DNA from 2 places in the Paenibacillus sp. Y412MC10 genome. Region 1 is predicted to be linked to the other one. Evidence: a T-box and tRNA genes for the amino acid it is inferred to sense, from the RefSeq annotation. Region 1 holds a T-box; the other holds one or more tRNA genes.
The links. The T-box of region 1 lies ahead of GYMC10_RS07460 (arginine--tRNA ligase). A T-box ahead of a tRNA ligase gene usually reads a tRNA of that ligase, here a tRNA-Arg.
Positions count from the first base shown of each region.

Region 2: it encodes a tRNA-Arg, which carries the amino acid that the T-box ahead of GYMC10_RS07460 (arginine--tRNA ligase) is inferred to sense. The anticodon was not compared.

Region 1 is NC_013406.1:1,769,812-1,778,335, reverse strand. It holds gene GYMC10_RS07480 (DEAD/DEAH box helicase family protein) at 1-2,707, opposite strand, end outside; gene GYMC10_RS07475 (GNAT family N-acetyltransferase) at 2,859-3,302, opposite strand; gene GYMC10_RS07470 (EamA family transporter) at 3,435-3,863, shown strand; gene GYMC10_RS07465 (class I SAM-dependent methyltransferase) at 4,008-4,772, shown strand; T-box leader at 4,831-5,056, shown strand; gene GYMC10_RS07460 (arginine--tRNA ligase) at 5,116-6,978, shown strand; gene GYMC10_RS07455 (hypothetical protein) at 7,063-7,503, opposite strand; gene GYMC10_RS07450 (GNAT family N-acetyltransferase) at 7,565-8,029, opposite strand; gene GYMC10_RS07445 (hypothetical protein) at 8,225-8,464, opposite strand.
Region 2 is NC_013406.1:213,232-236,543, forward strand. It holds gene GYMC10_RS01040 (ABC transporter ATP-binding protein) at 1-689, shown strand, start outside; gene GYMC10_RS01045 (ABC transporter permease) at 686-1,534, shown strand; gene GYMC10_RS01050 (ABC transporter permease) at 1,580-2,341, shown strand; gene GYMC10_RS01055 (PotD/PotF family extracellular solute-binding protein) at 2,407-3,459, shown strand; gene GYMC10_RS01060 (hypothetical protein) at 3,694-3,948, shown strand; gene GYMC10_RS01065 (PdaC/SigV domain-containing protein) at 4,088-5,161, shown strand; gene clpP (ATP-dependent Clp endopeptidase proteolytic subunit ClpP) at 5,647-6,243, opposite strand; tRNA gene GYMC10_RS01075 (tRNA-Arg) at 6,406-6,480, opposite strand; gene GYMC10_RS01080 (sugar-binding transcriptional regulator) at 6,738-7,781, shown strand; gene gap (type I glyceraldehyde-3-phosphate dehydrogenase) at 7,881-8,885, shown strand; gene GYMC10_RS01090 (phosphoglycerate kinase) at 9,081-10,262, shown strand; gene tpiA (triose-phosphate isomerase) at 10,342-11,094, shown strand; gene gpmI (2,3-bisphosphoglycerate-independent phosphoglycerate mutase) at 11,095-12,639, shown strand; gene eno (phosphopyruvate hydratase) at 12,689-13,978, shown strand; gene GYMC10_RS01110 (S-layer homology domain-containing protein) at 14,541-16,391, shown strand; gene GYMC10_RS01115 (sensor histidine kinase) at 16,692-18,476, shown strand; gene GYMC10_RS01120 (response regulator) at 18,550-19,362, shown strand; gene GYMC10_RS01125 (ABC transporter substrate-binding protein) at 19,515-20,846, shown strand; gene GYMC10_RS01130 (carbohydrate ABC transporter permease) at 21,121-22,002, shown strand; gene GYMC10_RS01135 (carbohydrate ABC transporter permease) at 22,015-22,842, shown strand; gene GYMC10_RS01140 (FAD-dependent oxidoreductase) at 22,895-23,312, shown strand, end outside.

The sequences.
Region 1 (8,524 bases):
TACGGGTGTAGACCAGCTCGGCCGAACCGATATGCTTGCGCCACAGCCGGACAAAGCGTTCCGCATGCTCTTTTCGACGTCCGATTTCCTCCGGCACGGCATGGTAATCCCGCCTGGTCGCAAACCAGCCGCGCGATTCGCGGTACAAAAGATAACGCGGGTTCTCGATCGGGTCCAGCACCTGCTGCAGCGAATTCAGGAAAAGCGTCTTTTCCTGGGTGGTTCCGTCTTTTAGCCAACACACGACGGCTCCCCCTTCCTCCTCCGCCCTCAACCGGTAAAGGCTTGGCTCGGTTTCAACCAGCTCCATATCGTATAGCGCCGTATACACGACCAGAGCCACTTCTCGAATGCTCCGCTCCAGCGATTGATGACGCATTACCATTTTGACGGCTTTAAATATCCAAGGACTGGATACGATCAAGGCAATAGCGATCGAGAATAGCAGGCTGAACCAAGCCGGCGCGTCCGATTGAAGCAAATGTGGCGAAGTTAACGTCTCGATGAAGGCGCCCAGCCCCAAACCAACGGCAAAAGCAAGCACGGCCTTTACCGTATGCAAGAAAATCAAAGGCTTAGGAATACGCTCCCGATCCACCGTCAGTTCCTCCGTCATGGAGCTGTGAAGGGCAATCGCCGAATTCCATCGCTCCTTCAAAAGATGCCGCTGCCTCGCCCGCTCCCATGTATCGCGGGTATAGGCGCTGATGCTTTCTGCGGTTTGGCTTTTCCGAAGATCAAGTCCCATGCGCTCCATGCCCGACTCTATGGTTTGATGCGAGATCGATAGACCGACGAGAGATCGAAATCTGCGCGCAAGCGAGCTCAAATCCTCGCCCCCATCGATTTGGGCGGTATCCACGCATGCCAGATGCCAGATCGCTCCGGTCTTATCCGGGTTCCCGCGTTGGGCTCGAATCGCCCGTCCCCGCATCTGGTTGGACAGCATGAACGAGCCTACATACGATGCCATGATCAAGGAATTGATCCCGGGAGCATCCCATCCCTCGCCCAGGAGAGCCGACGTACCGATCAGCACCTGAATGCCCCCCTCTGAAAACACCTCCGTTATAATGGCCACGATAGCCGAGCGATTTGCATCGCGAACATCCATCGTTACATAACGGCTGTCATGGGCAAGGGGACGTTCCGACAAGCGGAGGCCCCGTCGATCGGCGCAAGCCCTGGCCAAAGGCATAGCCGTCACCGGGAGCACCACAAAGGAGCCTGTCAAAATACCGATGGGCAACTCGCGATCGCCCCGTGAGCCGCTTTTCTCCGCTAGCTGCCTGCGGATCAGCTCAAAAATCGGAACAACGCCGAGCCGATGCAGCGGCTTCTCGTCGTCTGCATCCTTCGGCAGGTCCTCCTTGCGGATATAATCGGTCAAGATCACCATCCGCATGCTCTCCCCCAGCATGGAGCGCTCGAATTCAAGAATGCGGCCGATGCTGTGCAATTTCGAGACGCTCTGGACCAGCATTTTATCAATCGCAGGCGTCGATCTCATATACACCTTCCGCCGTTCAATCATCCCCAACCGGCTGAGCCTCTTATGCAACGCCTTTAACTCCGGCAGTCCGCGATCAATATGGGCGTCTTTATACAGCATGCCGCCAAGGAGCTCCTCCAGCCATTCCTCCGAAAAGTCGGGCGCTTCCTTCTCTTCCATGCCGAGCAGCTTCACAGCCTCCTTCCAGATCGGGCGATTGGCGGCTCGCAGATAGAGCACCATGCTGGAGTAATACCCCGGGGAGGATAAAATCTCCTCCATGTACGCCTCTGACCGTGTTATCCAGGGGTGATGGACGATCAACTCCGCCAAAAACTCATTACGGACCAACTCGTCTTTGACCTGTCCTGCCTGCATTCGAAATTCCCGCAGTTTAGCGGCCTCTTCATGAGTTGGTCTTGTCAGGCTGATATAATCCTGATGGGGACACAACTCCTCATGGCGAACCAGCTCGGGCACGCTGATCTCCTCGTCGATAGGGCCGCAAAGCTCGATATACCGCTGCCACTCCCTCGGATTGACATCGTATGGCGGAGTGGCCGTAAGCGCAATCTTGGTCCGCTCGTCCAGCATCTCGCACAGCTGCATGGCGCTTTGCCACCAAGACATTCGAAGATGATGAGCCTCGTCAAAAATGAGCGTATGATATCCCTGCTGCTTCAACAGTTCCAGCGCTTCTTGAGCCTCGGTGCCGTCCGTGATATCGTCCTCGCGGTCACCGTCCCTCCCGGCCGGTTCAGCCTCAGCGTCTTCCATGCCCGTATCCGAAAACTCCTGATTCTCATCACCGGTTTGGTCCGCTTGCACCCTCCCCGCGATGACCTTCTTCTTCGCAGAGGTTGACTGCCCTGCTGCACTAAGCAGGCTGTGAAGAGCTTGATAAGTTGTAATCGTAACCAATGCCGGTCGCTTGAGCGAGGTCGAGACCCACTCGGGCTGGACATCTTCGTCAAGAAACAGCTCCACCAGGCGGCTTGCCCATTGCTGTTTAATGGTGATGGTGGGAGCCAATATAATCGTCGGCCGATTAATCCGAAGCATGACCTCCAGTCCAAGCACAGTCTTCCCTGAACCGGGCGGCGCCACCAGATGCAATTGGTGATTCTTCAGATGATGGTCAAGCCCGTGGAGCACGCGCTTCTGATAGGAGCGCCAAGGATAGCGAAACGACAGGTTGCTCGGAAAATACTTCATTGACTCCTCCAGTTTAGCTGCACTCCCTTTTTCATTGGATTGGTTAAAATATACTGTCTATCGATGTTTGTTCTTTCACCCAAAGATAGGCTGCTTTTCGAAAATATTATACTTGCGATTATCATGGACTCAGCAGAGCCGATCCATGATATTACCGCAGCTGCATATGAATAAGCGGAAACGGCTTTCCGGAACCGTCGAGCTCCGAACGGCCGATCTGCACGAATCCGTATTTTTTATAAAAAGCGTGGGCCTTGGGGTTCTGTTCATTCACGTCCACTTGAAGTCCGGACCCCTTCAGCCGTTCGGCATGCCGGATCAATTTCGTTCCCGTCCCTTGGCCGTGGTGCAGGGGATCCACAAACAGCATCTCGATTTTGGAGCCGTCCAGTCCGATAAATCCAATCGCTTCCTGTTCCGTATTCAAGCATATCCAGATCTCCACGGACCTCAATGCCCCGCTTTGCATCATGCCATAATAGAACCGGATATCTTCCTCCGTCAGAAAATCGTGCGTTTGGGATACGGCACGAAGCCATAATTCCACCAGCTGATCATGGTAAGCTTCTGTATAAGCCGCGATAAGATGTGTCATTTTTCATCCAACCCTTTCCAAGTCGTTCAATCCTTTGAACATTCATGAGATCCTTCAAATTGCTCTATACTATTATAAAGGAATCCGGTACATTAATCAGAGACTTTATCTTGTCAAAAAGGAGAGGTACGCATGCCATTATGGCTTGTATACGCATTGCTGTCGGCAGTCACGGCGGCACTTGTAGCCATTTTCGGAAAAATAGGCCTGCAGAACATCGATGCCAATTCGGCAACGGCCATTCGCTCCGTCATTATGGCCCTGTTTCTGCTGGGGGTCGTAGCGGTTCAGGGGAAATTCTCGGAGCTCGGAGAAATTCTGGTTCAGAAAAAAGCACTCAGCTTTATTGTGCTCAGCGGCATCGCGGGCGCGTTGTCCTGGCTGTTTTATTTTCTGGCGTTAAAATACGGCAAAGTATCGCAGGTAGGTCCTATCGATAAACTGAGCGTGGTTATTGCCGTGATCCTGGCCTTTGTGTTTCTGGGTGAGAAGATCTCCTGGATTAACGCAGCCGGCGTTGCACTCATTGCCGTTGGCGCGCTTCTTGTTGCCGTTAAATAGTCCTCTACATAAAACCGCTGACACAGCGGCTTTTTGTTCTTTATCTTATTATCCAAACCTATAACTATTATCAAGTTTATATATTTCTAATTATAAGCCGATCATGTCACAATGAGGATAAATCATGCGTGGAGGGGTGTTGTTATGTCAGAGCAAGTATGGAAACCTTACGATTACGATCGACAGCTATCGTTTGTATCTGCTTATGGAAAAGGAGCGGCAGAGCTGCTGGCGCCTCAACCCGGAGAACGGATTCTCGATCTGGGCTGCGGAACCGGCGACTTGACTCATGAAATTTCCAAATCGGGCGCACATGTAACCGGCATGGATTATTCCAGCGAGATGATTGTACGGGCCAAAAGCAAATATCCTGGACTTCCGTTTTTGACTGGGGATGGCGAGAACTTCGAAACCGAAACGCCATACGATGCCGTCTTCTCAAACGCGGCCTTGCACTGGATGAAGGATGCTGAAGGCGTGGTACGCTCTGTTCATGGAGCCCTTAAGCCCGGCGGCCGATTCGTTGCCGAGTTCGGAGGCAAAGGGAATATTGACGGCATCTACCAAGCCTTGAAAACCGTGTTCGCCGATCTTTATGGGATCGATGCGGACGCCAGGAATCCGTGGTATTTTCCTAGTCTTGGGCAGTATGCCAGCCTGCTTGAAGCCCAAGGGTTCCGCGTGCATCTCGCCCATCATTTCGACCGTCCCACGCGATTGTCCGATGGCAAGGACGGCATAAAGTTTTGGCTGCTGCATTTTGGCGATTGCTTTTTTGCCGGATTCTCGGCTGAAGCGAAGGACGAAGCGATCGCTCGTATCAGCCTAGCTGCTCAATCGACGCTATGGCAAGAGGATGCTTTCTACGCGGATTACCGGCGCCTGCGAGTATTTGCAGAAAAGATTTAGCCATTTGGGGGTTGCTTTTCAAAATAGAATGGTTATAATATGAAAAAACTTAAGAATATTATTTTCGTTGATTGGGAGAGTAACTGCACTTGACTTTAGTCCAAGCGAGCCGGGATGGTGGAAACCGGTACAAAGTCGGCCGTGAAGCGGACCCAGGAGATGGCCTTCCGAAGCAGCATGCTGTAGGGAGCCCCGGCTTACGCCGTTATCGTATGAAGGTGGTTAGACCCTTGCGGGGTTTAACAACAAGAGTGGTACCGCGAGCACAAGTCCTCGTCTCTTTAGGAGATGAGGGCTTTTTTGATTTTCCGAGTCGTTTTATATTATCAAAGGGGGATTTACCGTGTTAAGTCATAAGATTATTTCGAGCCTTCAACAAGCCGTGAACCAGGTCTGCGAAGCTTACGGCACCAAACTGCCGGAGTCCACTCCGATCCGGATCGAGCAGCCTGCCAGCATGGAGCATGGGGATTACGCAACCAACGTTGCGATGCAGCTTGCGAAGGTGCTCCGCAAGGCTCCCCTGCAAATCGCCGAGCTGATCCAAGCCGAGCTCGAGCAGGACGCATCCTACAAACAACTCGTCCGCTCGACTGAGATTGTCGCTCCGGGCTTTATGAATCTGCGCATCGATTGGGAGTATTGGGCGAGCCACCAGTTTGAACTGCCTCCGGCAGCTAACGAAAAAATCGTCATTGAGCACACGTCCATCAACCCGAATAAGTCCGCCCATATCGGGCATCTTCGAAATTCCTGTATCGGAGATACGCTCGTGAGATTGATGAGGAAGCTGGGTTACGAGGTCGAGGTGCATAATTATATCGACGACCTGGGCAATCAGCTGGCCGATACGGTGGTCGGCTTGCTCCACACGCCCCTGACGAAGGAGCATGCCCGGTTCGGCGATTACTGCTGGGACGTGTATTCAAGCACCAATAAAGCCTACGAAAGGGAGCCGGGGCTCGTTCAGCATCGGACCGAGGTTCTGCACGCATTGGAAGAGGGCAATCAGAACCTTTCCTGGATTGGACTGCTTGTTGCCGAGCGAATCGTTAAGGAGCATCTTGAGGAGATGAAGCAATTCGGCATTGAATACGATCTGCTTGTATGGGAGAGCAGCATTGTTAGGGAGGGATTCTGGGCGTCCGCGTTCGAGCTGTTAAAGAATACCCCGCTTTTCCATCAGGAAACCGAGGGTAAACTTGCAGGCTGTTGGGTGCTCAAGCAATCAGGAACTGAAGCCGGAGACGAGCCGGAATCGGACCACAGCATCGATAAAGTGCTGGTGCGCTCCAATGGCATCCTGACTTACACCGCCAAAGACATCGCCTACCACTTGTGGAAATACGGCGTGCTTTCCAATGATTTTGTATATAAAAAATTCACCGACGAGGTTTGGACGACGAGCTCGCACGGCGAGGAGCGTACTTATGGCAAAGCGGACATGGTCATCAACGTCATTGATTACAGGCAGCAGTACCCGCAGGCGATGGTGAAGCAGGCTTTGGAAGGCTTGGGCTTCCAACAAGAGGCTGAGAAGCTGCGCCATGTCAGTTACGGCGTCGTCTCGTTAAGCCCTTCCGCTGCAGCGGATCTCGGCATCGATACTTCCGACGGTAAGGCATCCTATGCGATGTCCGGACGTCAGGGAATCGGGATCAAAATCACCGAGCTTATTCATCAAGTAGCCAAGGTCATCGAGGACACCCGATCCGATAAAAACGGTTTGTCCAGCCATGCGATCGCAACCGCCTCCATCCGTTACTACCTGCTTCGCTTTGCACTGCAAACCGAGGTGGTGTTCGATCTGAAGCAGGCCACTGAAATATCGGGGAATACGGGGGTGTATTTGCTCTATTCCTACGCGCGTGCACTCAGCGTTCTTAATAAAGCTCGAGAAGCCGAGGTTACGCCGTCTGTGCCTGCCCGGTTCCCTGCCATGGAAAAAGCGGAACATGCGCTGCTGCGGCATATCAGCACCTGGTATGATACCTTATATTCCGCCGGAAGGGATCTATCTCCTAGTGCCATTTGCAACTTCACCTATGAGCTGTGCTCCCTGTTCAACAATTTTTACTCGGCATGCCCGATTCTGAAAGCAGCGGAGGAAATGCTCCAATTCCGCGTATGGCTCACTTCCTTATTCAAGAACACCCTTGGCGAAGCGCTGGAGGTGCTGGGTTTGCCTACTCCGAGCCGGATGTAAATTCACTCTGATGAATGAGCGGATCATGCCTAATAAAAAAGCCACCGTACTATTATGTTGATCAAGTACGGTGGCTATCTTATCTTATTGCAACCCTCTGACGGTCAATCTGACCTGAACGCCGTCTGCCGCCGGCTCTTCCTGCAGGGTCCAGTTGACAGCCAGCGCTTCCCTCAAGCGAGCCAACTGCTCCTCCTGGAGCTTCAATCCTTCGATAATGCCCTCGCCCACGCTAAAATCGGATTCCGAGCTGATGCGGAAGGCTTCCTCCAGCCAGATCTTCAACCCGTTGCGGGTATTAAACGTAATTTGGTACCCCTCGCTAACGGCTTTCTCCAAATCTTCCCCATGCTCTTTTGCGTAAGAGAATAATTCCTCATAGTGAAAATGACCGTTATTGGCGATTTGGAATCTCTCTGCGTCTCCTGAGCGCACAGCCTCCAGCAGATCGGAAGAAGTCAGCCCCGATTTTCTGGCATGCTCCAATAGAATGGCGGTATTCTGTGATATTTTAGTAAGCTGCATGCTCGATGCCTCCTCGATAGGGTTTGTAAAATATTTTTTCTTCTATTATAAGACCAAATGGCTAGGATGTCAGACTCTTCTCAAAACATAAACTATATTCGCACCCGATGTATTCGCCAAACGGTTCAATCTGGGCATACCCCAGCTTCTTGTAAAAGTGAACGGATTCCTTCTGCGGTTCGCCTGTTTCCAGGCGCGAGAAACGATAGCCCCGCTTCTTCGCTTGTTCTTCCAAAAAGAGCAGGATCCGGGAAGCTATTCCCCTATTCCGGTAAGGGACATCCACGAAAAACCGTTTAATTTCAACCGATTCTGCATCCAGCGGCCGGATGGCTCCGCAGCCGACAGGCTGGCCATCATGGTAAGCCACCACGAATAGAGTTTCGTTTACTTTGGGATCGGCCAGATCCAGCCCGAATATGCCTTCCGCCGGGTATAACGTCGATAAGTAATCGTCCAGCTTCGCGATGAGCTCCTGAAGATCCTTGTGAGTCTCTCTTACCAAAGTCATAGTGATATCATTCATCCCATGTATCCCTCCACTGTTCTAATCGTGTCACGAATACCTTTCGTTTGCAAGGGAGCCTTCCTGGCCGACTGCGATGTAATCCTAACGAAGAGTATGCGCAGGCGAACCCCCAATCGGGGTTCTCATCCTCACGGGACAATTACGATTTGTCCCAGTCGGGATACGGCCTTCCAGGCCGACTGCGATGTAATCCTAACGAAGCATATGCGCAGGCGAACCCCAATCGGGGTTCTCATCCTCACGGGACGTTTTGTCCCAGTCGGGATACGGCCTTCCGGCCGACTGCGAAGTAGGCCCTACCGAAGCGTAGGCTCCGACGAACCCCAAATCGGGGTTCTCATCCTCACGGGACGTTTTGTCCCAGTCGGGATACGGCCTTCCGGCCGACTGCGAAGTAGACACTACCGAAGCGTAGGCTCCGACGAACCCCAAATCGGGGTTCTCATCCTCACGGGACGTAAAAAAACACCGCCATATGACGGTGTCTTTTTT
Region 2 (23,312 bases), 1.5 Mb from region 1:
ATATCGCTTTTGGACTGAAAATGAAAAAAATGCCGCGCCAGCTCATCAAGGAGCGCGTGGACGAGGCTGTTGCGATGACGCAGCTGACCGCCTTGCGGGAACGCTTCCCGCACCAGCTGTCCGGCGGACAGCAGCAGCGCGTGGCCATTGCGCGCGCCATCGCCAACAAGCCGAAGGTGCTGCTGCTGGATGAACCGCTCGGCGCGCTGGATTTGCAGCTGCGGAAGAACCTGCAGTCCGAGCTCAAGCATTTGCAGCGGACGCTCGGGATCACGTTTGTATATGTAACGCACGACCAAGAGGAAGCCATGATGCTGTCAGACCGGATCGTCATCATGAACCATGGACGGGTAGAGCAAATCGGCACGCCGCGCGAGATCTATGCGAGACCGCAAACGCTGTTTGCCGCCACGTTTGTAGGGGAGAATAACGTCTTCTCCTCGCCTGAGGGGCTTTTTGCCGTACGGCCGGAGAAACTCATTCCCCAGCGGGAGTCGGGTGCCAAGAAGAGCGGCGTGATTGAGGATGTGCAGTACCTCGGCAGCGTTCATAAGCTGCTGGTCCAATTGGACGATGAGCCGATGAAGGTCACGATTGCCCTCGATATTTCGGATGACCATCCGTGGGAGGTTGGCGAACGGGTTGGGGTGAACTGGAACGCCAAGGATGAGGTGATCATCGGGCCATGAGGAAATCAAGGTTCCTGTTGACTCCGGTGCTGCTGTGGTTATCCCTGTTCCTGATCGTTCCGATGCTGATCGTGGTCGGCATTTCCTTTCTCTCGCGGGATTCGCTCGGGAATGTCGTGTTTTCCTTCAGCCTGGAAGGATACAAGACTTTTTTTGATCCATTATATTTGGGTATCTACTGGGATACCTTGGTACTGTCGCTGCTGACTACGGTGATCTGCTTGTTAGTCAGCTATCCTTTGGCCTATTATATAGCCAACGCTTCCCCGCGTATCCAAACCTGGGGATTGATTCTGATCACGGTTCCGTTCTGGATCAACTTTTTGATCCGAACCTATGCGTGGGTTCTGCTGCTCCGGACGCAAGGCGTGGTAAACAGCCTGCTGCTGTGGGCGGGATGGATCGACGAGCCGATTCAGATGCTGTATACGTACGGCGCCGTACTGCTCGGGATGGTGTATAACTTCATTCCGTTCATGGTGCTGCCGATTTACGTGGCCTTGGAGCAGATGGACAAACGTCTGCTGGATGCGGCCAGCGATCTGGGCGCTTCCAGATGGAAGGCATTTCGGCATATTACCTTGCCACAGAGCAAGTCCGGCATCATGACGGGTGCGGTTCTTGTCTATGTATCGACTTCCGGGATGTTTGTCGTTACGGATATATTGGGAGGCGCCAAGTCCTCCATGATCAGCAATATCATTCAGCAGCAGTTTCTGGGTGCGCGCAACTGGCCCTTTGGAGCGGCGTTATCGGTTATTTTTGTGATTACGTCCCTGGTGCTGATCCTGCTCTTTAACCGGGCCATGCAAGCCCGCCATCAACGCGTAGGGGAGGGGAGATAAGTGAAAAAGAAGAATCACCCGCTGCTCGGGGTTCACTCTTTCCTTATGATGGCTTTCATCTATGTACCCATCGTCATGATTATCATCTATTCCTTTAACGATACGCGGCTTAGCGGCAATTGGGAAGGCTTTACGATGGATTGGTATGTATCGTTATTTCAGAATCGGCACGTGATGGAAGCGCTGATGAACAGTTTGACGGTGGCCGTCATTTCGACGATCGTTTCCACCCTGCTCGGGACCGCAGCGGCGCTCTCGCTTCGGAATTTAGGGCGTAAAGGCCGCAGCGGCATGAATGGCCTGCTGTATCTGCCGGTCATTATTCCGGATATTATTATGGGGCTGTCGCTGCTGGTGCTGTTCAGTCAACTGAACATGCCGCTTGGCAAGACAACGGTGATCATCGCACATATCACGTTCAGCTTGTCGTATGTGTATGTTGTGGTAACGGCCAGATTGTCGGGCATGGGCAAACAGCTGGATGAGGCGGCCCAGGATTTGGGCGCCACGCCTTGGCAAACGTTCCGGCACGTCACGCTGCCGCAGATTGCACCGGGCATTATCTCCGGCGCATTGATTGCTTTCACGCTGTCGCTGGACGATTTTATGGTCAGCTTTTTCGTCGCCGGCCCAAGCTCAACAACGCTGCCGATCTATATATACGCTCAGGTGAAACGCGGCATCTCGCCAGAGATCAACGCGCTGTGCACGCTGCTCATACTGGTCAGCATCACGCTGATCCTGTTAGCCCAATATATTCTTAACCGCGGCAATGGGCAGAAGAAACACAAAACATTACCGATCTAAGCGATAGAAACGCTTTTTTCGATATAAAACTAAAACATGCAAGTGGAAAGAGAGGAGATATTGAATTGAAAAAATCAAGATGGACCCGCCTGCTGGCGGCAGGCATGGTTGCGGTATTGTCTGTAGGACTGCTGGCCGGCTGCGGCTCGGATAAGGAGACGCTTCATATTTACAGCTGGGCGGATAACTTCGATCCGGAGGTGCTGAAGGACTTTGAGGAGAAGTTCGACGTGAAGGTAACCTACGACAACTACGCGAACAATGAAGACCTGCTGGCTAAGATCAAGGCTGGCGGCAGCGGTTATGACCTCATTCAGCCGTCCGATTATATGGTCAAAACGATGATTGAATCGGAGCTGCTTGAGCCGCTTGACATGAATAATATCCCGAACTTCGTCAATATTACGGATACTTTCAAAGATCCGTCTTATGACCCGGGCAATAAATATTCGATCGTATACACGTCCGGCGTAACGGGAATTGCATATAACAAGAAGTATGTGAAGGACGAAATCAACAGCTGGGAAGACCTCTGGAATCCGGAATACAAGGGCAAAGTCCTGCTTCTGGACGACAACCGGGAAATGATCGGCATGGCGCTGAAAAAGCAAGGGAAATCCAACAGCAGCACGGATGAGGCGGAAATCACGGCTGCATCCGATGAGCTGAAGACACTGCTGCCGAATGTCCTTGCGTTTGATACGGACAATATTAAGCAGAAGATGATTCAGGAGGAAGGCTGGATTGCCACGGTTTGGTCCGGAGACGCGGCGTTCATCGCGGCGGAGAATCCGGATGTAGCGTACGTGGTGCCTGAAGAAGGAGCGACCATATTCTCGGACAACTACGCGATTCCTAAAGGTGCGAAGAATAAGGAGCTGGCCGAGAAATTCATCAACTTCATGATGGAGCCCGAAGTCAGCGCCAAAAACTATGAATTTATCGGATACAGCAATCCGAACACCAAAGCAATGGAATTCCATAGCGAGGAATACCGCGCCAATACGATGATCAACCTGACGGAAGAGGAGCTGGGCCGTACCGAGTGGCTCGATAATGTCGGTGACTCGCTCTCCGTCTATGATCGTTTATGGACCGAACTGAAGAGCGGTCGTTAATATAAGCTTCGGTTCTTCATCTTTTTGTAATAAAGGAAGCCTGTCCCCTAAAGGGGATGGGCTCTTTTTTTTGCAGAGCAGAATGAGACATTAGTCCCAAAGTGGGAAGAATTGGCCGATTTTCAGGAATTCCACCACAACTTCAGGATCCTTTTCGTTGTTATATATAAGGAGGTTGTATACCGTTTAGGCCCGTTTTTTATAAATGGGGTATCCCGGAAAGGAAGAAGCAGCTTGAGTGATCTGACGAGCATGGGGTTTATTGCTTTGATTGTTGCAGGCATCGCGGCTGTTTTATTTCTGAATTTTTTCAGGAAAAGCGCGCTGCATCTGCTGCTGACGAGCATTCACAGTGCACTCGTTGGCATCGGTTTGATTCTTCTTGCTTACGTTGTCCAAGGCAGTGAACTACTGCTGCTTGCGGGTTCAAGTGCTCTCTTGTTCGGTGTGTTTCTTAGCGCAGCGGCGTTCGTCCGGAAAGAATCATGAGAATGTATAGGTCCTATGGCATGGAGTCAAAATTGTCATTCACTTTGTTACCAATACATTGAAAGCTTTCCTTATAATGATTAAGGGTAATAGATTAACAACTAACGGAAACTTAATTTAACAAAGGTGGAATTCTGATATGAATCCTAAATTTCGTGTATGTGCATCATTAATTGCAACTAGTGTCCTGCTTGGTAGTCTTGGTTTGAGCGGACAGGTCATCGATGCAAGCGCCGCTAAGGCACCCGTTTCCGCCAGCCAAAAAACGTCGAAGAATGAAGTTGTACTGAAATGGAACGGCAAAACCTTGTCACAAAAAGGTCTAGTGCTGCATGGGGTAACTTATGTGCCAGCTACCGCTTTGCGGGATGGTCTGGGGATGCCTCTTAAATATGATTCCAAAAACCGCACGTATACACTGGGTAACGGCTATAACAAGCTGAGCGCCGCCGTGTATGCTGCAAGCGAGATCGGCATTCTGGTGAACGGTTCGTATGCCGGCGAGCCTGGCGGACAGATCATCAATGGACGTCTGTATCTGCCGTTCAAAACGATCAGCGAATACATGGGCATTCAGGGACAATGGAATCCTTCCTTGAAAACACTGAGCATGACACAGAAGAAGCTGAATGACATTACCATTAAATCGGTTGCGCTCAAGAAGAATATTCAGGGCGTAGACGCTGTTGTGAATTATCCTGTAATCAGCGGACTCGATAATGCAGAGGTCCAAGCCGAAATCAACAAAGTGTTGAAAGAAAATGCGTCCGGCGTAATCACCGGTGCGGAAGGAAACGCCGAGGAATTCCCGCCGTCGGAATCCAGTTTCCCTTACGAATTCAGCGGTGACTTCGTGGTCCATTACAACCAGAACGACATCCTGAGCATTACGGCGTATGATTATTCGTACACCGGCGGTGCCCATGGCATGACCTTCCGTAAAAGCTTCACGTTCTCCTTGAAGGACGGCAAGCAAATGAAGCTGGGCGATTTCATTAACATGCAGGGCAAGAACAAGCAGAAGCTGAACAACCTTGTGCTGAGCAAGATGAAGAAAGAGGGAGGTTACCTCGGCGGTTTTGAGGGAGTGCCTGCCGATGCCGACTTCTACGTGAAGGATAACGCGGCGGTGCTGTACTTCCAGCTTTATGAGTACACCGCCTATGCCTATGGATTTCCTGAGTTTGAGCTGAAGCTGAAAGAGTGGAAGTAAGAGTATATGATAGGCGGTTTGTGTAAACTGTAATCATTAAATTTCATACTATAGCTTGTTTAGATACATGATGCTGTCCTGATGTAACACTGTGCTGGAACCCGTTGCGATAAATCCCCTGATCAATTGAGCGTGGAGCATATACTCCTGCGCCCTATGATCAAGGGGTTTTTTTGTGTATCTCACCATAGGCGTACCCTTTTTCCCCTCCCCTCAAGTTAAGACAGGCCTTTTAGGAGGGGGATGGCCTTACCGTCTTTATGTTTTATTGAAAAAATCGTACCGAAGTGAGAGTATCCTTGGAGGAGCAACGCGTTCGCCTTTGAAATCGGGAAACAACCTTTTTCAATTCATTCCAGTTTCCCGATTTCAACAGCGACCGAAGGGGATACTCTCACTATTTAGTACTCGAAGTTTTCAATGAATCCAGAGGATAAGAAAAGGCAGGCACCGGATAACGGCGCCTGCCCTTTACTTCATTTCTTTTATAAGCCTTGCGGCGGTGTGTTTTCCAGTACTTGATCGATCAGTCCATACTCTTTGGCTTCGTCAGCCGTCATGAAGTAGTCGCGATCAGTATCCTTCTCGATGCGCTCCAGCGGTTGGCCGGTGCGTTCGGACAGGATGCGGTTCAGCTTGTCGCGCATTTTCAGAATGCGGCGGGCACGGATCTCAATATCCGTGGCTTGACCTTGTGCGCCGCCGAGCGGCTGGTGAATCATAATCTCGCTGTTAGGCAGTCCGTAACGTTTGCCTTTAGCGCCTGCGTTGAGCAGGAATGCGCCCATGGAAGCAGCCATGCCGACACAGATCGTCGAGACGTCCGGCTTGATGAACTGCATCGTATCGAATATCGCCATACCTGCGGTAATGGAACCGCCAGGGCTGTTGATGTAAAGATGAATATCCTTCTCGGGATCCTCAGCCGACAAGAACAGCATTTGGGCAATGATGGAATTGGCGACCACGTCATTTACGTCGGAGCCGAGGAAGATAATGCGGTCTTTCAGCAATCTGGAATAGATGTCGTACGCCCGCTCACCGCGGTTGCTTTGTTCAACGACCATAGGTATAAAACTCACGTGGAAAACCTCCTCTTAAGTACCTCATATAAATACTGTTACCGTATTACCCACATGATAAACAATTTAAATCAAAAAGTCAAAGAAAGTCAAACTATTGAGTAAAAAAAAGAGCCGTTATGGGCACTTTAGGGTAATCAGTATAGAGAATAAATGTTATAATGGCGCGCCCGCGAGGAATCGAACCTCGATCTCAGGCTCCGGAGGCCTACGTCATATCCATTGGACCACGGGCGCACAAAAATCAGCAACGAAGTTGATTATACCGCATCTATTTCAAAAATACAATAGCGGACAAAACTTTGTTCCTATTATATAGACGAGCCGGTAGTTGGCCATAATGTATAAGAATGCCTGGGGTAGAGAAATATACTTTCGGACACTTGCAACCGGCATGATTATTGGTTAGAATAAGGGTGGGACTTAAAAAGTTTAACTGGGACATTTTACGACCAGGTAGGAGAGCCGAGACGAAGTTTGCAGGAGTGGAATGCATGCGTAACCTATTAGAAATACAAGAGCAACTTCTGCCGGATCTGATGGACACTCTTAAACGAAGGTATACCATCCTTCATCAGATCAAGTTGTCCGGAATTGTTGGCCGAAGAACACTGGCTTCATCGTTATCGATGACCGAGCGTGTTCTCAGAGCAGAGACTGATCTTCTGAAAGCGCAAGGGCTGATCGAGATTGAAACGCTCGGCATGCGGATCAGCGGCTCAGGGATATGCTTGCTGGAGGAGTTGGAACCGGTCATGAATGAGTTGTTCGGACTGGTTGAACTGGAAGAGAAGATTCGTCAGGCTTACGGGCTTCGTAAAGTGGTCATTATTCCCGGTGACAGCGAGTCATCTCCGGAAGTCAAACGTGAGCTTGGCCGGGCCGGAGCAAGAACGCTGCTTAACTTTGTCCAGGATGGAGATACGATTGCCGTAACAGGCGGCTCCACGCTCGCCGAAGTGGCAGAGCAGATGTCCTCTTTGCCTGGCGGCGAACCGTTGACAAGCACTTGGTTTGTGCCGGCGCGTGGCGGCCTCGGGGAGAGCATGGAGATTCAAGCGAACACCATTGCTTCCAAAATGGCTAAGCGCGTTGGGGCTGAGTACCGATTGCTTCATGTTCCGGATCTGCTCAGCGAGGATGCTTATCAATCGTTGGTTCAGGATCAGCACATCCAAGAGATCGTGGATGTGATCAGGCGCAGCCGCGTCATTATTCACGGCATCGGGGATGCCATGGAGATGGCCAGACGGCGGAAGCTGGATGAAGGCTCTATCCGGAACTTGCAGGCAGATGGCGCGATCGCGGAATCCTTCGGCTATTATTTCAGCGAAGATGGCGAAGTTGTCCACAAAATGCTTACCCTTGGACTCCGGCTTGAGGATATTATGCGGACGGAGACCATCATCGGCATTGCTGGAGGGCAAGGCAAGGGCAAAGCGATTCACGCGGTGCTGAAATTCGGGCACGAGGACATTCTCGTTACGGATGAAGCCGCGGCATTGGAAGTCGAGAAGGAAATTGACGCCGGCATCTGAGTCCGCGGGCGTACAACTGATTTTTCATTTTTGTTGTCTTGATTGGCTTAACGGCCAATCTTGAATATATAAATTTTACAAATATGGAGGGAACTACTCATGGTTAAAGTAGGTATTAACGGTTTTGGACGTATTGGACGTAACGTATTCCGCGCTGCGCTGAACAACAGCGAAGTTGAAATCGTGGCAATCAACGATTTGACGGACGTAAAAACGCTGGCACACCTTTTGAAATATGACACGACTCATGGCAGACTGAATGCAACTGTTGAAGCTAAAGAAGGCGCACTCGTTGTCAACGGCCGCGAAGTGAAAGTATTCGCTGAGCGTAACCCTGAAGCATTGCCTTGGGCTGAGTACGGCGTTGAAATCGTTGTAGAATCCACTGGTATTTTCACAGCGAAAGACAAAGCTTCCGCTCACTTGAAAGGCGGCGCTAAGAAAGTTATCATCTCCGCTCCAGCTACTGACGAAGATATCACCATCGTTATGGGCGTTAACGAAGACAAATACGATGCTGCTAGCCACACCATCATCTCCAATGCTTCTTGTACGACGAACTGCTTGGCTCCTTTTGCAAAAGTTCTTGACGAGAACTTTGGTATCGTTAAAGGATTGATGACTACAATTCACTCCTACACGAATGACCAGCAAGTGCTTGATCTGCCGCACAAAGATCTGCGTCGTGCTCGTGCAGCTGCTGAAAACATCATTCCTTCCACAACAGGTGCTGCTAAAGCGGTTAGCCTCGTTCTGCCACAATTGAAAGGCAAATTGAATGGTAACTCTATGCGTGTACCTACGAAGAACGTTTCCGTAACGGACCTCGTAGTTGAGCTGTCCCAAAACGTAACCCTTGAAGATGTAAACGGAGCGCTGAAAGCAGCTGCTGAAGGCCCGCTGAAAGGCATCTTGAACTACTCCGAAGAGCCGCTTGTATCCAGCGACTACAATGGCGATCCAGCTTCTTCCACTATCGATTCGCTCTCCACGATGGTAGTTGGCGACAACATGGTGAAAGTTGTTTCTTGGTATGACAACGAGTGGGGCTACTCCAACCGTGTCGTTGACCTCGCTGCTTACATCGCAAGCAAAGGTCTGTAATTGATCTAGCCATTCAACCGAAGAGGAGTTCCGTTCACGGGTCTCCTCTTTGGTTCATGGTTTTTCCTTGTTTTCATGCCAGAGCACTGGGAAGAATAGATAAGAATCCGGGCGCTGGTTAGACGATAGAGAGAGATACGAGAGCAACTGCATGCTGTCGGTGAGGAGAATAGTTTTCTTAGGAGGAACGTGGAGATGAACAAGAAAAGTGTACGTGATGTAGAAGTAAGCGGCAAACGGGTGTTTGTCCGCGTCGATTTCAATGTACCGCTCGAAGATGGTAAAATTACAGACGACACTCGTATTCGCGAGACTTTGCCGACGATTAAGTATCTGGTGGAGCAAGGAGCGAAAGTCATCCTGGCCAGCCACATGGGTCGTCCCAAAGGAGAGGTCGTAGAATCTTTGCGCCTGACTCCGGCGAGTCAGCGTCTGTCGGAACTGCTCGGCAAACCGGTAGCCAAAGCGGATGAAGCGGTAGGAGAAGCCGTTAAAGCTCAAGTCGAGAAGCTGCAAAACGGCGATGTGCTCGTACTTGAAAATGTTCGTTTTTACCCTGGTGAAGAGAAGAATGATCCGGAACTTGCGAAGCAATTCGCTGAGCTGGCCGATCTGTTCGTGAACGACGCGTTTGGTGCTGCTCACCGCGCGCACGCTTCGACAGAGGGGATTGCTCATCATCTTCCGGCCGTATCGGGATTGTTGATGGAGAAAGAGCTGTCCGTTCTCGGCAAAGCCCTTTCGAATCCGGACCGTCCTTTTACCGCCATCATCGGTGGATCGAAGGTTAAGGATAAAATCGACGTGATCGACAACCTGCTTACGCTTGCTGACAATGTCATCATCGGCGGTGGACTTGCTTACACGTTCTTCAAAGCTCAAGGCCATGAAATCGGTCAATCTCTGCTTGATAAAGAGAAGCTTGATGTGGCACTCGGTTTCATCGAAAAAGCCAAAGAGCTGGGCAAAAACTTCTACCTGCCGGAAGATATCGTCGTTACGGACGAATTCAGCGCAGACGCGAATACCAAGGTCGTTGATATCGACGGCATCCCAGCCGATTGGGAAGGCGTTGACATCGGTCCTAAGACTCGCGCCAAGTATGCAGAAGTGATCAAGAACTCCAAACTTGTCGTGTGGAACGGTCCTATGGGCGTATTCGAAATCGCTCCGTTCAGCAACGGTACTCGTGAAGTGGCACAGGCCTGTGCGGAAACGGAAGCTTACACGATTATCGGCGGCGGCGACTCGGCTGCAGCAGCGGAGAAATTCGGCCTTGCCGACAAGATGGATCACATCTCGACAGGCGGCGGTGCATCTCTTGAGTTCATGGAAGGCAAAGCACTTCCTGGTGTTGTGGCACTGAACGATAAATAGAATGAGGAATTACATTGGATAGCAAGTGGATGAAGTTTGGACCCTGGAGAATCTTCGGGGGAATAAAGGAGTGAATCGTGTGAGAACACCTATCATAGCTGGTAACTGGAAAATGTTCAAAACTGTTCCGGAAGCAACTTCATTTATTGAAGATGTGAAAGGCAAAGCGGAAGTAGAAGGCGTGGAAAGCGTGATCTGCGCGCCGTTTACCAATCTTCCTGCATTGGTTGAAGCGGCAAAGGGCACGAACATCAAAATCGGTGCACAAAATCTTCATTTCGAAGACAATGGCGCCTTTACGGGTGAAATCAGCGGCTTGATGCTGAAAGACCTGGGCGTGGACTACGTCATTATTGGACATTCCGAGCGCCGTCAGTATTTTGCTGAAACCGATGAGATCGTGAACAAGAAGGTACATGCGGCATTCCGTCATGGTCTTCTTCCGATCGTATGCGTTGGCGAGAAGCTGGAAGAACGCGAAGCCGGCCAAACCAAAGACGTGTGCAAAGTACAAACGGAAGCAGCGTTCGCAGGTGTTCCTGCTGATCAAGCGGTTCATGTCGTTATTGCTTACGAGCCAATCTGGGCAATCGGAACGGGCAAATCCTCCACGGCAGAGGATGCGAATGAAGTCATCGCCTATATTCGCGAACTCGTTAAAGGCCTGTACGGCGAAACCGTTGCAGACCAAGTCCGCATTCAATACGGCGGCAGCGTGAAGCCTGAAAATGTAGCGGAGTATATGGGACAAAGCGACATCGACGGCGCGCTCGTTGGTGGTGCAAGTCTACAACCGGCTTCCTACATCGCACTCGTTGAGGGGGCGAAGTAAATGTCTGCTCCAAAACCCGTAGCTCTGATCATCATGGACGGTTTCGGGCTTCGCAACACCGAGGTGGGCAATGCGGTCGCTCAAGCGAACAAGCCTAACTACGACCGGTATTTGAAGCAATATCCGAACACCACGTTGACCGCTTGCGGCGAAGCCGTAGGCTTGCCGGAAGGTCAAATGGGGAACTCCGAAGTGGGTCACTTGAACATCGGCGCAGGCCGGATCGTGTATCAGGATTTGACCCGCATCACGAAGTCGATTCGCGAAGGAGAATTCTTCGAGAACGAAACGCTGGTGGAAGCCGTTCGCGCTGCCAAGAACAACAACAAGAAGCTGCATCTGTACGGGCTGGTATCCGACGGTGGCGTTCACAGTCACATTGAGCACATGTTTGCGATGCTGGATCTTTGCAAGAAGGAAGATTTCCATGACGTATACATCCATGGTTTCATGGATGGACGCGACGTGGCACCGGACAGCGGCAAGCAGTTCGTTAAGGATCTGATTGCGAAGATTGAGGAAGTGGGGGTTGGCCAAATCGCTACGCTTTCCGGTCGTTACTACGCAATGGACCGCGACAAGCGTTGGGACCGCGTCGAGAAGGCTTACCGTGCGATGGTGTACGGCGAAGGCCCTAAATATACGGATCCGCTGAAAGCCATCACCGAATCCTACGAGAAATCGGTTTATGATGAATTCGTAGAGCCGACCGTCATGGTAAATGGCGCGGGAGAACCGGTAAGTCTGGTGGAGAGCGGAGATTCCGTCATCTTCCTGAACTACCGCCCTGACCGTGCGATCCAGCTGTCACAAGTGTTCACGAACAAAGATTTCCGTGGTTTCGATCGCGGACCGAAGTTCCCGCAAAGCTTGCATTTTGTCTGCTTGACGCTGTTCAGCGAGACGGTGGAAGGCTTCGTCGCCTACAAGCCGAAGGATCTGGACAACACGCTGGGCGAAGTGTTGGTTCAGCACAACAAGAAGCAGCTTCGCATTGCGGAAACCGAGAAGTACCCGCACGTGACGTTCTTCTTCAGCGGCGGACGCGATGTTGAGCTTCCAGGCGAAACGCGCGTATTGATCAACTCGCCGAAAGTGGCGACGTACGATCTGAAGCCGGAGATGAGCGCCTATGAGGTGGCGGATGCCTGCGTGAGAGAAATCGAAGCGGATAAGCATGACGCGATCATCTTGAATTTCGCGAACCCGGACATGGTTGGTCACTCCGGTATGCTGGAGCCTACCGTTAAAGCGGTAGAAACCACCGATGAGTGCGTTGGCAAAGTGGTGGATGCCGTTCTTGCCAAAGGCGGCGTGGTTATCATTACGGCTGACCACGGAAATGCGGACATGGTATTCGATGAGAATGGCCGTCCATTTACCGCGCATACCACGAACCCGGTTCCGTTCATCGTAACGGATGAGAACGTAACGCTGCGTGAAGGCGGTATTCTGGCCGACATCGCGCCAACGATTCTTGATCTGATGGGGCTGCCGAAGCCTGACGAGATGACGGGAACCTCCATGATTGCAGCACGTAAATAAGTAGTTCATAATGGAACATAAACATAACATTTCAAAGGAGACTATACACATGACTATTATTTCTGATGTATATGCACGCGAAGTCCTTGACTCCCGCGGCAATCCAACCGTAGAGGTTGAAGTATACCTGGAATCCGGTGCAATCGGTCGCGCTATCGTTCCATCCGGCGCTTCCACTGGCGTTCACGAAGCTGTTGAGCTTCGCGACGACGACAAATCCCGTTACCTGGGCAAAGGCGTTCTGAAAGCCGTTGAGAACGTGAACGAAATCATCGCTCCTGAAGTGATCGGCATGGACGCTCTGGACCAGCTCGGCATCGACAAGCTGATGATCGCTTTGGACGGTACGCCAAACAAAGGCAAATTGGGTGCGAACGCCATCTTGGCCGTATCCATGGCTGTAGCTCGCGCTGCTGCTGATGCTTTGGATCTTCCGCTGTATGTATACCTTGGCGGATTCAACGCCAAACAACTTCCAGTGCCTATGATGAACATCGTGAACGGTGGCGCTCACGCGGACAACAACGTTGACGTACAAGAATTCATGGTATTGCCTGTTGGCGCACCTAGCTTCAAAGAAGCTCTTCGCATGGGCGCTGAAATCTTCCACAACCTGAAATCCGTTCTGAAGGGCAAAGGCCTGAACACGGCGGTTGGTGACGAAGGCGGCTTCGCTCCTAACTTCACGTCCAACGAAGATGCACTGTCTTCCATCATCGAAGCGATCGAAAAAGCCGGCTACAAGCCAGGCGAAGATGTATTGCTGGGTATGGACGTTGCTTCCACCGAGTTCTTCAAAGATGGCAAGTATGTTCTGGAAGGCGAAGGCAAATCCTTCACGCCGGCAGAATTCGTTGACCTGCTCGCTTCTTGGGTAGACAAATACCCGATTGTAACCATCGAAGACGGATGCTCCGAGGACGATTGGGAAGGTTGGAAATTGCTCACCGAGAAATTGGGTAACAAAATTCAACTCGTGGGTGACGACCTGTTCGTTACGAACACGGAGCGTCTGGAAAAAGGCATCAACGAGGGTATCGGTAACTCCATCCTGATCAAAGTTAACCAAATCGGTACATTGACTGAAACTTTCGATGCGATCGAAATGGCAAAACGCGCAGGATACACGGCTGTCATCTCCCACCGTTCCGGTGAGTCCGAGGACAGCACGATTGCTGATATCGCAGTGGCTACTAACGCGGGTCAAATCAAAACGGGTGCTCCTTCCCGTACCGACCGTGTTGCGAAATACAACCAATTGCTTCGCATCGAAGACCAATTGGGCGAGCTTGCTCAATACAACGGCTTGAAGTCGTTCTACAACCTGAAGCAAAAATAATTGAAATAAGAGAAAGCCCGGCTCCTGTTTTAGAGGGAGCTGGGCTTTTTTGCATTCATTTGAGATCTGCGGGGTTAGGGCTGCACACTCTGTTATCGTGCCGTGGGGCGGTGCGTATATCGTCTCCGGTCGCTGTTAAAATCGGGAAGCTGGAATGGGATAAGCTGGGGAAGCTTCCCGATTTTAAAGGCGAACGCGCTGCTCCTCCACCGATATACGCACCTGAGCAGGGGGGGAGGCGTGCAGCCGATTGTGAGTATTTCATAGCAGTGCAAAGAAGAAAGCTCAGCTCTGTGAAGTCACATGAGCCGGGCTTTTGGGCGTGGGAGAAGAAGAGATCGAAGGCTGCACACTCTGTTATCGTGCCGTGGGGCGGTGCGTATATCGTCTCCGGTCGCTGTTAAAATCGGGAAGCTGGAATGGAATAGGCTGTGCGACGGCCGGGATACTCTAGTAGATCTACAAGCCTATCTTTTTATAGTTCAAGTTTCCTATATTTGCCGTTATAATGATGAAGACGGAAGTTATAGGAAAAATACTAGAAGTAAGGTGGCTTGAATCTATGAAACGATCACTCCAACGATCGAGAAAATGGCTGATTCTGCCTGCGGCTATGCTGATCGCAGCAGTCTTATCGGCCCCCGATGCCCATGCGGCTGACGTTCAGCAGCTGACGGGAGATCGAACGAAGCAGGATATCCTGAATAAATGGCAGCAGTACAAACCCATGGATACTGGCACATCCTACATGGGGCCTGAACGAATTTACATGGAATCGCCAAGCGTCGCCGTACCCTATAAGGCAGGGACGATAAAACCGGAATATATCGAGGACGGCCTTCGCGCCGTCAACTTTGTAAGATACCTATCCGGCCTGCCCGATGACGTGACAGCCAACCCTTCGCTTGCAGGGCAGCAGCAGGCGGCAGCGCTAGTAAACGCTCTGCATCAAAAGCTGAGCCATTATCCAACCATGCCGGCCGGCATGGACGATTCGCTGTACGCTTCAGCGAAGGAAGGAGCGAGGACAAGCAACCTTTACGGGGGCAGCCCGACCTTTTATGACAATGTCCTTGGTTATATGGCGGATAGCGGTACTACGAATATCGACCGCGTCGGACACCGCCGGTGGATCATCAATCCGGAGATGAAACAGACCATGTTCGGCATGGTACATAACGCCAACAACGTTGCCTATGCGTCGATGTACTCGATGGACAAGGGCCGCCCGGCTTCCGAAGTTCAGTATGATTACATCGCCTGGCCGTCTGCAGGATATTTTCCGGAAGAGGTTTTTAAGACAAACGATCCATGGTCGGTGTCGTTGAACCCGCAAAAGTATGACCGGACAAGAACGGATCAGATTCAAGTGAAATTGACCCGTGTCAGGGACGGGAAAGAGTGGAGCTTTGACAAAAGCGACAACGATAAATCGGGCAAATATTTCAATGTGCAGACCAGCTATTACGGCGTGCCGTTTGCCGTCATTTTTAGGCCTGACGGCATAGGCGATTTTGCGTCGGACGATGCCTTCACCGTTCAGATCACGGGTCTATATACCGCTTCCGGAAGCGCGGCACAGGTCGAGTTCACCACGACGTTTTTCAAAATGATGCCTGGTTTGTTGGCCCGCTACGATATTCAGCTTCAAAAGGGGGAAACCCTTCAAATGGGCCTCACCGACGGACTGCAGACCAGCGGCAATACGTTCAAAAGCGGAGATAACCGGATCGTGGAGATTGATGCAAACGGCAAGGTCAAAGCCGTAGGCAAGGGATCGACATGGATCTCTGTCAATGATTATCTGGAGTCAAGAAGCCGGGTCTACGTTAACGTGAATGATGGTCCGGCTGATGGCAAAGTGAGTAACTGGGCTCAAGCGGATTACATGAAGGCAAAAGCGAATGGCATTATCGGCTGGCCGTTTGACCGATCCTATCAGCAGCCGATCACCAGGGTGGAGTTTACGGAGATGGCGGTACATATGATCGAGACCATGCTGGGACAGGATCTATATAAGGATGTCACCGACGTTAAGACCCCGTTTAAGGACGTCGATGATTGGACCGTGACGTGGGCAAGCCAAAACGGTATCATCAACGGCACATCGCCTCAATCCTTCTCGCCGCGAGCGACCATCACCAGAGAACAGGCTGCCGCGCTGATCCTTCAGGTGTATGCCAAGACGAATGAACTGAAAGGCAGACCGGCATCAACCGGATCCGTTTCGGCTTCTCGATTTGCGGACGACAGCAGCATCTCGCCATGGGCGAAGGAACAAGTATACCAAGCGACTAACCTCTCTTTAATGAACGGCATGGCCAAGAATCAGTTCAACCCGAAAGGGGAGCTCACCTTCGAGCAGACGTATGTGCTGCTGCTAAATTGCTTTGAAATGCTGATGGAAAAGTAAGTCCTTAAATTCGATATCAAACGCAACACGCATGATCGAGAGTGGCTGACCTCGACGTTAGCGGGCGTGATCGTTAACGCGCTTGAGCACGAAATGCGTTGATGCAATCGATGAGGACCAAGCTCTCTCGGAGAGTTTGGTCTTTTTTGTCTGATAAAAATAGAACAAATCTACACATCCACTATGCCTGCGCCCAGCATCAACCGCACATATCCATGCAATTTCAGACATTGCCATTCTCAAGCGAACCGGTGCTGATATAATTGAAGAACAAGCGAGCGAAAAGGAGAGTGCGGGAGGGTGCTGAACCGAATACGATCCCTGTTTCCACACAAGCTGAAATACCGTCTGTTTGCCGCGTTCGTTCTGGTCATACTGCTGCCTTTCGGCATTTTGAATTTGTACAACTACCAGCGGATCGAGACCTTGGTCCAGGAGAAAATCAGCCAGCAAAGCCACAGCCAGCTGGAGCAGATGTATCGAACGCTGGAGGATCAGTTGAGCGTAGCCTTCAAAACGCTGATATTTCTGGAGCAGGATTCGACGGTGGCCTCCGTGCTGACCCATCCCGGGCAGCGGCAGGGGCTCGAGAACAAAAACCTGATGGAGGAGAAGTTCAAAAATTTGAACAACAGCTTTTTCCTATATAATCCGTCGGTCTACTTCACGATTCTCGACTTTTATGGCAACGCTTACACTTCTTATTCTCCCAGGGAGGCGCTCGATTACAGGAAGCTTCGGGACAACCCTGGCTTTGATAGGGATCAGATGGAGGGCGTGTCGTATCATTGGGTTTCGAGTGATGCCAACTACGTGCTGCGGGATATCTCGACGAGTCCTTACCTGCTGTCGCTGTACGCTTACATGGAAACTCCCCGCAACAAGCCGTACGGCATGGCCCGGATCAGCATCGATTACTCCTTCTGGTTTCAATCGGTATTGAAGCAGTCGACGCTGCGACAGGAGTATTTTTTGATTACAAGCGCTGGGGAGAACGTATCCCAATCGATCTTGAACAGCAGTCTGACCGGCGAGGTGAAAGCCAGGATTGCGGCCGAGCCCAGGCAGAAGTATTTTATCGATAAGGCCTCCAACACCCTGGTGAATTACATTTACGTGGAATCGCTGGATTGGTATATCGTGAACCGGATACCGCTGACGGTGCTCTTTAACGAGATCGAGGAGCTGAAGCGCCAATATTTCATGACCTTTTTCCTGCTGACCGGCGCTTTCCTCATCATGACCTTCATTATTGCCGCCACGATTACCCGGCCGTTATCCCATTTGCAGAATAAGATGAAGGCGGTTGTCCGCAACAATCTGAAAATCCGGCTGCCGGAGCACAAGTTCCGGGGCGAGATTCTGGAACTGACGCAGACGTTCAATTCCATGCTCAACGACATGGATGTGCTGATTCAGCGATTGAAGGCCGAGGAAAGGCAGAAGGAAGCGGTGCATTTTCATATGCTGCTGGCTCAGATGAACCCCCATTTTCTGCTCAACACGCTAAATACCGTCAAGTGGAGTGCCATTCGCCACGGGAATGAGGATATCACGAATATCACACTGTCTCTGGGCAAGCTGCTGGAGGCGAGCCTGAATACGGAGAAGGATCTGGTGCATTTGAAGGATGAAATCGAGCTGGTGCAGGCCTACGTCCATATTCAGCAGGTGCGTTATAATCACCGTTTTGACGTGACCTTTGCGTATGATGAGGACATCCTCTATGCGCTTGTACCCAAGCTCTGTCTCCAGCCGCTCGTGGAGAATGCCATTATACACGGAATCGGGCCGCTGTCGGAGCAGGAGGGTCTCATTGAAATTACGGTTACCCGGGAGGGGCCGAATCGATTGGCGGTGGAGATCAAGGACAACGGCGTCGGCATGGAGCAGTCCCGGCAGGCGGGCGGAATGCGTAAACGTCCGGGTATCGGTCTCAACAATGTGCAAGAGCTGCTGCGGCTGCTATTTAAAGAAGAGGGCAGCATGGAGATTATATCTTCGGAGCGGGGAACGCGGATTCGATTTTCTATCCCGCTGTTAATCTCAACGCCTTATCAGAACGATCACTTGATTTCATCATAACGGGCAGATTATTCGTTTCTGGCCTGTGTAGGCTTGGATTCGGATTTTAAAAAGCTTCGAGGAGGGGAGACCTATGTGGAAGGTGCTGCTGGTGGAGGATGAGGTGTTTGTGCGAGAGTCCGTGCGGGAGATCATCGCGTGGGAGGAGCTTGGATTCAAGGTGGCGGGAGAGGCAGGCAACGGCGCCGAGGCGCTGGAGATGATCCGGAGCAATCCGCCCGATCTCGTGCTGACCGATATCGTGATGCCGGAGATGGACGGCGTGGAGCTCCTCCGCAGAACCCGGGAGGAAGGGTATGCCTCGAAGTTCGTGATGCTGACCTGCATGAGTGAATTCGAGTATGTCCGGCAAGCGATGGAATACGGGGCATCCAACTATATCCTGAAGCTGTCGATGAGCGTGAATACGCTGAGGGAGACGCTGCACAAAATGAATGCCGAGCTGACCAAGAGTAACCCGAGCCCGAACCCAAGCCAACCTGTTTCAATTCCGGTCGCGTCCACGGAGACGGTGCCGCCACAACCGGCGCATCATGCCTCCCCCGAGGAAATCACGACGCACCCGGAAGTACAGAAAATATTGCAGTACATCCATGAGCACTACGAGCAGGACATTACGGTAAAATCGATGTCGGGCTACGTGATGATGGGCGAGAATTACGTCAGCGCGCTCTTCAAGAAAAAGACCGGACGCACCTTGATTCATTATTTGCACCAGGTCCGGGTGGATAAGGCCATCGCGTATTTACTTCAAACCGACCTCCCTGTTCACGAGATCGGCCTTCGGGTGGGGTTCGTGAACGACAATTATTTTATTAAAATATTCAAGCGGTTGACCGGCTTCACGCCGAGCAAATACAGACAACACGGCAAAGACGCTAAATAGAACGATTCTATGCAAGGCATAGGATTCGCCGAAACAGGAATTCCATCGTTTTGTTCCATGATCTGAATGGATATGTAGCTTAAAAGCGGCTCCCGTTCCCTGCTACGATGAGAGTGCATCACACCAATATGATTCTTGGGGAGGTCTCTAATGTGAGAAATAAAAAAGGATGGGCGATGCTTCTCATCGGCGTATTGCTAATGGGTCTTCTTGCAGGCTGCGGCGGCAAAACCGCATCATCCGCGAATGAGGGACAAGGAACGGACAATTCGAAAGCGCCTTCATCCGGCGATCCGGTCAAACTAACCATGTGGGGCGGCGTACCGCCGGAGGCCGGACCGCAAGAGGTCATCGACGCGTGGAATGCCGAGCATCCCGATATTCAAGTCGAGTATGTCCGCTACGTCAATGACGATGACGGGAACCTGAAGCTCGATACAGCCATGATTACAGGGCAGGATGTCGACCTGTTCGTGAATTACACGCTTTCCCAAACGTCCAAACGGGTGGAGTCCAATTTGGCCTTGGATCTGAGCCAATTCGACGATTACAATATCGACGAGAAAATGGGGCCCGACGCTGAAGGCTGGAAAATCAACGGGAAGTATTACGGGATGCCGACCACGAAAAGCGCCTTCTTTGTCGCGCTGAACAAGGATGCCCTTGATGCGGCCGGCCTGCCCGTTCCGAAGGACTGGACGTGGGATGAACTGCGCGAATATGCCAAGAAGCTCAAAGTCGGCAATAACTACGGATTTATTCAAAATATGGAGCCGTTCGTCGATCCGATTGATTCGGTGTTATCGCAAGAGGGGTACACCAAGGCGGACGGAACTTCGAATCTGGACCACCCGCTGGTCAAAAAATGGCTGGAAACCCTGAACGTCATGATGAAGGATGACAAGACCACGCCGCCGCTTGGAGAGCAGCTGACTTCCAAAATGCCGGTGGAGCAAGTGTTCCTGAGCGGGGAAGTGCCTATGCTGAATATCGGGGCTTGGCTGCTGCGAAGTTCGAATAACTTTACGGATTTCCCGCGCGACTTCACTATCGCGTTCGCTCAAGTGCCAAGACTAACGGACAGTGCGGACAGTTACGTGACAAGGGGCGGCCTCGGTGATTACATCTCCATTAATGCCAAATCCAAAAAACAAGCGGAAGCTTGGGAATTCCTGAAGTGGTATGCGGACGGAGGCATGGCTCCTATGGCCGCGGGCGGAAGATTGCCGGCTTCGAAGGACGCCGATCAGGAAGAGGCGTTAAATAACCTGCTCGGCGATAAGAAAGACACGTATGACCTGGATTCCTTGATGCACGTCATGTTCGAAGACAAAACGCCTACGTACGTTAGGAGCTTGCCGCAAGAGGTGATGGATATGCGCGCACAGGAGTATGAGAAGTATTTCCTTAACGCCCAATCGCTCGATCAAACGCTGGAGGCCATGGTGAACCGGCACAATACGTTTTTAAAAGAAGGCAAATAAGGGGATATCGGCACCAATAGAAGGGGACTATCGCTTCGGGCGGCGTTCCCCTTTTTGTTCGGCTTCGACACTGCCTATCTCGGCATGACCCGGGCAGGGGAGTTGATTGCCGCTTTTTTCTCATCGGCCATAGAACAAATCTACGGAGACGCTGAAATTCACGACCCTGCAATTGCATACTTCTGTAGCATAAATTCGAAGGTTTTGTTCCTTAACCCTGCTTGGTCCCGACTGCTATGCTTGAAATGAAAAAGACCAAGAGGAGTGGGGCTATGTGAAAACATCCTGGATGAAACGGCAACAGTATCTCGGCTATCTGTTTATAGGGCCAAACATGGTCGGCGTGATGCTGTTTTTTATTGTGCCAGCCTTGTATTCGTTCTATCTCATGTTTACGGACTACAAATTTATGAGCTCGGACACGAAGTTCGTGGGTCTGGCCAACATTCAAAAAATGCTGGGCGACGAGGTCTTCTACATTTCGATCAAAAATACGCTGTTCTTTCTGTTATCCGTTCCTATATCGATCGGACTGGCTTTCATCGTCGCCGTGGTACTGAACCGCTCGGTGTATTTAAAAAAGCTGCTCCGCGCCTTATATTTCATGCCTTACATCACCAGCGGCGTCGCCGTGGCTTTCGTATGGATGCTGCTGTTCCATCCGAATAACGGCCCGATCAACGGAATCCTCAAGTCGTTCGGGATAACCAATCCCCCGGGATGGCTGTCAACCATGGATTCCTCCATGTATGCCATCGACATCATCTGGATCTGGTTCATGCTCGGTTATAACATGATCATCTACCTGGCTGCGCTGCAGGAGGTCTCAACGGAGCTGCTGGAGGCTGCCAAAATCGACGGGGCCCGCGCCTGGCAAACGGTTCGCAGCATCCTGTGGCCGCTCGTCAGCCCCACGACCTTCCTGCTGCTAATTACCGGACTCATTATGACCATCAAGCAGTTCGGGATCATTCAAGCCATTACGCAAGGGGGCCCGGGCAACAGCACCACCGTGTTATCCCTGTTCATATACCAGAATGCCTTCCGCTACTACGAAATGGGTTATGCATCCGCGATCTCCTGGGCGCTGTTCTTGATCATCATGATCTTCACCGTCATTCAATGGATCGGCCAGAAGCGCTGGGTTCACTATTAAGGAGGAAGGACAATGACCAAAGCCTTATACACCAAAATAATCGTCACGTTCATTATGCTGTTCTTCAGCGTGGTTATGATCGTCCCTTTCCTCTGGATGATCAGCACCTCGTTCAAGATGCCAGCGGAAGTATTCCAGTACCCGATTAAGTGGATTCCCGCCCAATTCATGTGGGATCATCATGTGAAAGTGTGGACCGGAGCGAACAGCTTTGGCCACTACTACCTCAACTCGCTTAAAGTCGCCTTGATCAGCACCGTCGGAGCGGTATTGCTGTCCGCTTTAGCCGCTTACGGTTTTGCCCGGATCGAGTTCAAGGGACGGAATGCCATGTTCATGATCTATTTGTCGATGATGATGGTCCCTCCTCAGGTCTTGTTTGTGCCGAAGTTCATCATGTTCGACTGGGTCGGCATTTACAACACGCATTGGGCTCTGATATTGCCGGGCGTATTCACGATATTCGGGGTGTTCATGATGCGGCAGTTCTTCCTCTCCGTACCGCATGAAATTTCGGAAGCTGCCTTTATCGACGGAGCCGGACATTTCCGCATTTTTTCCCGGATCATTCTGCCGATGGCGAAGCCTTCGCTGGCCACGCTGGCGATTATCGATTTCTCCTGGCACTGGAACGACTATGAGAATGCCTTGGTGTTTTTGATCGATCAGGATCTGTACACCGTTCCGCTGGGACTGCAAAATTTCATTCTGGAAAATACGGTGGATTATAACGGCATGATGGCGGCGGCAACCGCAGGTATCATTCCGATGATTCTCGTGTTCCTGATCGGTCAGAAATATATCATTCAGGGCGTGGCGAGCTCGGCTGTTAAAGGATAGCCCACAATCCATGTCCACAGATGACCTGTACGAAAATGAAAGGAGAAGGAGCATGAGAAACGAAACGGAAGTAAGCGACATAACGGTGATTGGCGGCGGTTTGGCAGGGGTCTGCGCGGCGGTGGCGGCCGCCAGGCTCGGACAAAAGGTAGCGCTCGTGCAGAACCGCCCGGTTCTGGGCGGCAACTCCAGCAGCGAGGTGCGCGTATGGGTATGCGGCGCGACGGCTCACGGGATCAACCGCTATGCCCGGGAAACCGGCATTATGGGCGAGATGTTCGTGGAGAACCAGTACCGGAATCCGGACGGCAACCCGTATCTATGGGATTTGATCGTGCTGGAGACCGTGCGGGCCGAGCCCAACATCACCCTGTTCTTGAATACGGACGTGCATGAGGTAGAAGCGGACGGAGATTCTGACGCGCGGCAGATCCGTTCGGTTACCGGTTGGATGATGGGCTCGGAGCGGC